Regions from separate parts of the Cupriavidus sp. GW821-FHT02F09 genome, predicted to be linked through region 1. Evidence: riboswitches for the same ligand, from Rfam matches in the RefSeq annotation. Region 1 holds a riboswitch; the other holds the start of a gene.
The links. Region 1 has a riboswitch for ZMP and ZTP ahead of AC07XB_RS01370 (LysE family translocator). Riboswitches for the same ligand answer to the same signal wherever they lie in the genome.

Region 2: it holds a riboswitch for ZMP and ZTP, as region 1 does, so the genes downstream of both, glyA (serine hydroxymethyltransferase) here and AC07XB_RS01370 (LysE family translocator) in region 1, are expected to answer to the same signal.

The regions. Positions count from the first base shown of each region.
Region 1 covers NZ_JBWKVH010000001.1:252,516-256,721, reverse strand. The annotation lists gene AC07XB_RS01380 (nuclear transport factor 2 family protein) at 1-237, opposite strand, end outside; gene AC07XB_RS01375 (LysR family transcriptional regulator) at 558-1,511, shown strand; ZMP/ZTP riboswitch at 1,641-1,724, shown strand; gene AC07XB_RS01370 (LysE family translocator) at 1,745-2,377, shown strand; gene AC07XB_RS01365 (LacI family DNA-binding transcriptional regulator) at 2,501-3,520, opposite strand; gene AC07XB_RS01360 (Bug family tripartite tricarboxylate transporter substrate binding protein) at 3,812-4,206, shown strand, end outside.
Region 2 covers NZ_JBWKVH010000005.1:94,495-98,700, forward strand. The annotation lists gene AC07XB_RS07845 (GspH/FimT family pseudopilin) at 1-226, opposite strand, end outside; gene nrdR (transcriptional regulator NrdR) at 355-822, opposite strand; gene glyA (serine hydroxymethyltransferase) at 981-2,228, opposite strand; ZMP/ZTP riboswitch at 2,351-2,453, opposite strand; gene ybgC (tol-pal system-associated acyl-CoA thioesterase) at 2,615-3,019, shown strand; gene tolQ (protein TolQ) at 3,016-3,699, shown strand; gene tolR (protein TolR) at 3,742-4,179, shown strand; gene tolA (cell envelope integrity protein TolA) at 4,195-4,206, shown strand, end outside.

The DNA of each region.
Region 1 (4,206 bases):
GTTGTGGAGAGCCTGAGGCTTACCGTGCGGTGTGTAAGCATAGTGCGGGTGCGTCGCGCGAAGATCCCCCGCGAATTTGTCGAGAGCATCGTGCCCAACGAATACACCCGTAGGCACGTAGAGCACGCAGTCCTCGGTATAGAGCGCCTCGATCGCCGCGCGACGACGCGCTGCGTCGCCTTCGCCGAAGACCTCCTGGAGGTTGCGATCAAGCAGTTCATGGGTACGGTCATTCATAACACACTCCTTAATCGATGACTGTGGACCTTTGCGGTCGCATGGGGTGGAAATCTCTTAAGTCTCTTGCATGTCCATTTCCTGTAGCAGCTGCTTCAGGAAGATGCGGGATGTGGTGCCGCGCTACTGAGCGAGGGCCAAGGTCTTCGTGACGGCGGTGATGACGGCTAACTGTCCTTCGAGTCTGCGTACCATGATCTATCTCCTGGGTGGCGTGGTGCGACGAGTAAGTGCGACGAGTGGTGCGACGAGACAAATCTATGACGTCATGCTAATTTTCGAAATAGAAATGAATGAAAACCATCGTTGCAGGATTGTCGATGTCAAAACTACCGGATTTCGAAGGGCTCGCGATGTTCGCGAAAGTTGCCGAAGAAGGCTCGTTCGCTGCGGCGGCAACTGCCATGGGGGTCTCGGTCGCCACGGTCTCCAGGGCCGTTACCCGTCTTGAAGAACGGCTGGGAGGTCGACTGTTCAACCGCACCTCCCGACGACTTGCACTCACGGACTATGGCCACACGCTTGCCGAGCGAGCGGCGAGAATCTACGCGGAGGCTGAGGAAGCGGAGGATTTCGCACGTGAGACGTCAAGCCGGCCACGTGGTCTCGTAAAGCTCGCGGCGCCGCTCTCCTTTGGTGCTCGCTGGGTGGCTCCGCTGTTGCCCGAGTTCTTTCGGACCTATCCGGATATTTCCGTCGAACTTCATCTCACGGACGCACAGACTGATCTGATTGGCGATGGCTTTGACGCCGCCCTGCGCATCGCCATCATGGAAGACTCGTCACTCGTCGCACGTCTCATTGCACCTGTGCGGCGATTTGTCGTGGCATCTCCAGCCTATCTGTCTCACCATGGCCATCCTCAGCACCCGCAAGACCTTGGCGCCCACCAGTGCCTTACCTACACCAACAGGAGTAAGCGCGACGTCTGGCGATTTACCCATGAAAGTGGCGAGGAATGCACCGTCACACCAACCGGAGCGTTGCGAGGAACGAGCGTGGAGGCATTGCTGCCCACGGTCCTCGCTGGACTTGCCATCACCGAGCTTCCTGAGTTTGTCGCGACGCAGTATTTCCGGGACAAACAGCTCGAGCCCGTTTTGACCGATTGGCGCTTGCCTGAAGGTGGTTTGTATTTCGTCACGCCCACTGCCCGCGCGCGGCCCGCGAAGGTGAGTGCGTTGGCCGATTTCTTCATCTCCAGACTCACCGCGGCGCAGTGGAGCGCAGAGACGTCTATGGATGGGGAATCATCCGGGCACCGCAGAAGGTAATTTCCTCTTTCTTCGATGGCCGATCTCAGTCCGACGGACGCCAGTGATCGTCCCAGGTTGGCTGGTTGTCTGTCAGCGCAAGACCACGGCGCCTCCGAGCCTAAAGTATTTTCTCCTGTGCTATGATTTCTGCACTCATGTGACTGGCGCATACAGATAGGGCACTATCGGGGAGCGTGAGGTTGCTAGCCGCCGCGCGCCTGGGCATTACCTACTATCCTTGGAGATGGGTTATGCCTGATTTTGCACAGTTGCTCATGTTTGCTCTTGTGGCGTTGGGAATGGTTTTAACGCCGGGGCCGAACATGATTTATCTAATTTCCCGCTCAATTTGCCAAGGTAGACGCGCAGGCCTCATTTCATTGGGCGGCGTTGCTCTGGGCTTTGTGTTCTACATGCTCTGCGCGGCATTCGGAATTACGGCCTTCGTATTTGCGGTACCTTACGCCTACGATACGCTTCGCTTTGGCGGCGCTTTGTACCTTCTATATCTTGCCTGGCAAGCGGTCAAACCGGGCGGACGGTCCGCATTTGCAGTGCGCGACCTGCCGGTCGATACCCCAAGGAAGCTCTTCAGCATGGGGTTTATCACCAACCTGGCGAATCCAAAAATCGCCGTCATGTATCTGTCTCTGCTTCCCCAATTTATTACGGAAGGACACGGCAGCGTTCTTACCCAGTCGCTGGCGCTCGGCGGCGTTCAGATTTCGATCAGCCTCGCTGTGAATGCACTGATCATCGTGACGGCCGGATCGATATCTACCTTCCTGTCAGGACGCCCGCAGTGGCTATTGGTGCAGCGCTGGCTGATGGGAAGCGTTCTGACAGGTCTGGCGGTGCGGATGGCATACGAATCCAAGAAATAGCAACACCTTGCCAATACGCCGGCGCATCAGCCGGCGGCCAACGTCCGTGGCCCTGAGCAGGCCATCGTGAACCTGCAGGAAGGTGCCCCGAGCGTCGAACTGGCGCATGTGCAGCCCACTGGCCTACCTGGGCGCTGCCGGGGCGCACGACTCACCCAGAACCAGGTCAAGCGGCACATTCACGCTACGCGGTTGCCTCCCCCCCTCCCCGGCCAAGCGGTCAAGCATCAGATGTGCGGCGGCCTGCGCGGCACGCTCGATGTCAAAGCGTAGCGTGGTTAGCGGGGGATACATCAACTCTAGCGTCTCCGGCGTACCGATGCCGATCACCGAAAGGTCTCTGGGAATATCCAGCCCCGCCTTGCGCGCAACATAAATGGCTCCGGAGAGCAGGCGCGTTCCTAGGCCGATGATTGCAGTGGGGGGTGCGGAAAGAGCGAGCATGGTCGCCATTTGGGTGCGTGACGAATCGATCGCCGAGCGTGACATACAGACTAGTGCCGGGTCGAACACCAAACCTGCCTCCGCAAGGGCATCCCGGTAGCCGAGCAGCTTTTCGCGCCCTGGACGAATGTGCTCGCCGGGCCCGAACAACGCGATACGGCGGTGACCCAATGAAATCAGATACGCCATTGCCTGCTTCACACCGCTACGATGGTCCAAATAGACCGCGTCCATTGGTAGCGGCGTTTCCCGATCCAGAATCACCACCGGTAAGCTGCAGCCGCTGAACAGGCTGTCGGCGGGGTCCGCGCTCTCCAGGCTCGGCGCGGCAATGATGCCCTCTAGCCGGCGGGTCTCGAACAGCGCAACCAGTTCGCGGTCGCGCCGTGGCTGGTCCAGTGTATTGCCGACCAACATGGAGTACCCGGCGGCCTGCATATGCTTCTCGACTTCGCTGAAATGCGCCGCCAGCAGCGGGTTGCCGATGTTCGAAACCAGGTAGCCGACCGTCTTGCTACGCCCGGTGCGCAGGTGGCGGGCGGCAAAGCTGGGTTCATAGTTCAGTGCCTCCACAGCCGCATGCACCCGGGCTCGCAGCGCCTGGCTGGCATAGCCGGTGCCGTTCAGCACCCGCGACACGCTGCCAATGGAAACCCCCGCCGCCTCAGCCACATCCCTGACGGAAATCCTTTGCGTCATGGTCTTCCCTAATGAAAACGTTCCACAGTTGGACGCCAAATTTGTTGCCTGCTAAGTTAGCACAAACGGAAATCGTTTTCACATTTCCGCTCACCTAACCCAGACAGCGCCAAACTATCCCATGCAGCAAGACCGTCCTTCGCGCCCTCTCGCCGCCCCCCCCTGGCGCCGACTTTACGGGCGAGGCCACGTGTGGATCCCTGAGCGGCAGGCCAGGCGAAGCGCAGTAAGCCTGGCGCGGCTCCGTCCGGAGCATGCCGCTGGCAATCACAACGACAACGGAGACATCCCATGCTTCACAGACTGATCTGTGTGGTCGCGGCCGCGCTCGCCCTGCACACGGCGGGGCCGGTACTGGCCGAAACCTATCCCTCACGGCCAATTCGCCTGGTAGTGCCGTTCCCGCCCGGTGGCACTGCGGACATTTTCGGACGGCTGCTCAGCCAGCAGCTCACGCAAAGCCTCGGGCAGCCGGTGCTGGTGGAGAACCGCGCCGGTGCGGGCGGAAACATCGGCGCGGCCGCCGTCGCCAATGCACCGGCGGACGGCTACACCTTGCTGCTGGGCACGATCGGCACCCACGGCATCAACCCGACGCTATACGCCAACCTTCCCTACGACCCAAAGAAGGACTTCCAGCCTGTGGCCCTGGTCTCCTCCGGTGCCAATGTATTGGTCGTCAACCC
Region 2 (4,206 bases), on a different contig from region 1:
GAACCGAAAGCGCCACCATCAGCTCGATGAGAGTGAAGCCGGCTTGCCGAGTGGCGCGTAGCGCAGAGGGGAGGGGGGAGAGGTTGGCAGCGCGCCGGAGGGCGTAGGGGCGTGAATCGGCCAACGCTGCCCATGCACTGCGCAGCGCTTTCCCCGGTGCCCACGATAGCCTGGTGCGCACAAGTGCAACCAAGCCCGCTGCCGCAAGGCAGGAAGGCTGACCCATGTTCGACTCCCGTCCGAAAACTGTTTTTTTTCTTGTTGGCGTATTTCGCCTCTCCGGGCGAGTCCACCGTACCTTCCGTTTTTATATAGGAAGGTAGTGCAGATTAAACAACTTTCCTTGGAAGTCTGCTACCCCTTCCGTGGGGTAGACGCCGAAAACTCATCCAGCATGTCGCGGAATTCCGACACATCCTCAAAACTCCGATACACCGAAGCAAACCGGATATAAGCAATTTTGTCCAACCGGCGCAGCTCGCGCATGACCAGTTCCCCGACCTGGCTGCTGGGGATTTCCTTCTCGCCGAGGGCGAGCAGTTTCTCTTCGATGCGGGTGATGGAGGCGTCGATGGCTTCGGCCGAGACCGGGCGCTTGCGCAGGGCGAGGCGCATCGAGTCTTTCAGCTTGTCGCGGGTATAGTCCGCGCGGGAGCCGTTTTTCTTGACGATGGCGGGGAAGAACAGCTCGATCCGCTCATAGGTGGTGAAGCGGCGGTCGCAGGATTCACAGCGGCGGCGGCGGCGCACCGTATCGCCTTCTTCCGACATGCGCGTGTCCAGGACCTGGGTGTTGGAGTGAGCGCAAAAAGGGCATTTCATGCCTGACCACCTCGAAGTATGAGCCGGGGCGCGTGCCGCGCAGGCAGCGTTTTGTCATTCTGTGTCGCGCCGGGCTGGGTTGGCAAGGCCCGCCGCAGGCGCGGCGCGCGCCGCGGCGGGGCTGCCGGCCACCCGCGCGTGGCGGGTGGCGCTGGGCTTTAGCCGTAGACCGGGAAACGCTTGGTCAGGGCTGCCACTTGCTCGCGCACGCGCGCGATGTTGGCCAGGTCGTGCGGGTTTTCCAGCACGTCGGCGACGAGGTTGGCCACCAGGCGGGCTTCTTCTTCCTTGAAGCCGCGGGTGGTCATTGCCGGCGAGCCCAGGCGGATGCCCGAGGTGACGAACGGCTTTTCCGGGTCGTTGGGGATGGCGTTCTTGTTGACGGTGATGTGTGCTTCGCCCAGGACCTTTTCGGCTTCCTTGCCGGTGATCTGCATCGCGCGCAGGTCGACCAGCATGACGTGGCTTTCGGTGCGGCCGGAGACGATGCGCAGGCCGCGCTCGATCAGGGTTTCGGCCAACACGCGGGCGTTCTTGACCACTTGCTGCTGGTAGGTCTTGAACTCGGGCGACAGGGCTTCCTTGAACGCGACTGCCTTGCCGGCGATCACGTGCATCAGGGGGCCGCCCTGGATGCCGGGGAAGATGGCCGAGTTGATGGCCTTCTCATGCTCGGCCTTCATCAGGATCACGCCACCGCGCGGGCCGCGCAGGCTCTTGTGGGTGGTGGTGGTGACGAAGTCGGCGTGCGGCACCGGGTTGGGGTACTCGCCGGCGGCGATCAGGCCGGCGTAGTGGGCCATGTCGACCATGAACAGGGCGCCGATGGACTTGGCTACCTTGGAGATGCGTTCGAAGTCGATGCGCAGGGCGAAGGCCGAGGCGCCGGCGATGATCAGCTTGGGCTTCTTTTCCTGCGCCAGCTTTTCCAGTGCGTCGTAGTCGATGTCTTCGTTGGCGTCCAGGCCGTAGCTGACCACGTTGAACCATTTGCCGCTCATGTTGAGCGCCATGCCGTGGGTCAGGTGGCCGCCTTCGGCCAGGCTCATGCCCATGATGGTGTCACCCGGCTTCAGGGCGGCGAAGAACACGCCCTGGTTGGCCTGCGAGCCGGAATTGGGCTGCACGTTGGCGGCTTCGGCGCCGAACAGTTGCTTGACGCGGTCGATGGCCAGCTGCTCCACGACGTCGACGTACTCGCAGCCACCGTAGTAGCGCTTGCCGGGATAGCCTTCGGCGTACTTGTTGGTCAGTTGCGAGCCTTGCGCGGCCATCACGGCCGGCGAGGTGTAGTTTTCCGAGGCGATCAGCTCGATGTGCTCTTCCTGGCGCTGGTCTTCCTTCTGGATGGCGGCAAAAAGCTCGGGGTCGATCTGGTCGATCGTATAGCGGCTGCGTTCGAACATGGCGAAAACTCGTCTGAAAAAAGGGGAATTCCGAATGGCTTCGGGGTAGGGCGCGCGGGGAAGGCACAGGCGACCGGCGCTGGACGCGTTAGCTATCCGGCGCAGGGCGCACCCTGCTTCCCATTCGCTGCCCAGGCGAGCGGCAGGCGCTTGAAACATCGCGCCAGAGAACTTTGCGCTTCCTCGTGGTAGTGCCCACTGACTTCGCCAGTCGCGCAAGATGGAATGGTTGGCGGCAGTTTAACGCGAGGCGCTGGCCCGCTGCAAGACGGTGCTGCGGGGCCAAAGACCGAAAGTCAATGCCTTGTCCGTCAGGTAATGTAATTGTTGTAATGTCGGGCAAGGGTTTACACCGGGTCGGGCTGGCTGCCGTTACAATCGCGGCCATGAGCAACAATGTGTGGGCCTTGCGGGTGTACTGGGAAGACACCGACGCGGGCGGCGTAGTGTTCTACGCCAATTACCTCAAGTTCTTCGAGCGCGCCCGTACCGAGTGGCTGCGCTCGCTTGGCATCGAACAGCAAGCGCTGGCCGATGAGTCGGGCGTCGTCTTCATCGTCAGAAGCACGGCGGTGGACTACAATGCCCCCGCCCGTCTGGACGACTTGCTTGAGATCCGGACACAGATTGAACGGGTTGGCCCGGCGTCGGTCCAATTCGCCCAAGAAGCTTGGCGTGGTGAGCAATTGCTGGCTACTGGCGCCATCCGGGTTGGGTGTGTTGATCGTAGCACATTTCGCCCGACTCCCATTCCCGCTCCCGTCCTTGCAACCATCAAGACCGCTCGATGAATCCCGTGACCGTCACGCAAGACCTGTCGATCATTTCGCTGGTGCTGCACGCCAGTGTGCTGGCACAGGCCGTCATGGCCCTGCTGCTGGTGATGTCCCTGTTCTCGTGGACATATATTTTCCGCAAGCATTTCTCCCTGCGCGCCGCGCGGACCCAGACCGAGGGGTTCGAGCGCGACTTCTGGGCCGGCGGCGACCTGCAGGCCCTGTACCAGAGCGCAGCCAACAATCGTCACAACACAGGCGCGCTGGAACGGATCTTTGAGTCCGGCATGGGCGAGTACCTGAAGGCGCGCGAGCGCAACAATGACGCCGGCGCGCTGCTCGATGCCGCACGGCGTGCGATGCGCGCGGCCTATCAGCGTGAGATGGATGTGATGGAGTCGCATCTTCCGTTTCTGGCGTCGGTAGGTTCGGTCAGCCCGTACATCGGCTTGTTCGGCACCGTATGGGGGATCATGAACGCCTTCCGCGGCTTGTCAAATGTGCAGCAGGCAACGCTTGCGGCCGTGGCGCCCGGCATTGCGGAGGCGCTGGTCGCCACCGCTATCGGCCTGTTCGCGGCGATTCCGGCGGTCATTGCCTACAACCGCTACGCCACCGAAGTGGATCGCCTAGCCATCCGCTTCGAGAGCTTCATGGAAGAGTTCCTGAACATCCTGCAACGGCAGACCCGCTAAAGCGCCGAAGCCACCAACGTCTTCGGTCAAGGAGAACCAGCAATGGCAGCGATACAGCGCCGTGGCGGCTCGCGCCGCCGGGCCAGTGCCGACATCAACGTCGTGCCTTACATTGACGTGATGCTGGTGCTGCTCGTCATTTTCATGGTGGCGGCACCGATCGTGAATCCCGCCGTGGTTGACCTGCCCAGCGTGGCCAACGCCACCCAGCAGCAAAAGGCCCCCCCCATTGTCGTGACCGTGCATGAGGACGGCGCACTGACCGCGCGCGGCAAGGATAACGCCGGCAACAGCTTTGAGCGCAAGCTCGACAAGCAGGGCCTGATCGACTTCGTGCATCAGCGCCAGAACGAGAATCCCGATCAGCCGGTGGTGATCGCCGCCGACCGCTCGGTCAAGTACGAGGCCGTGCTGGACGTCATGTCAGTGCTCAAGGCCGACGGCGTGAAGCGCGTCGGCCTGATGGTCAAGCCCAAGTAAGCACCGCCCCACGCGATGAAAACCGCC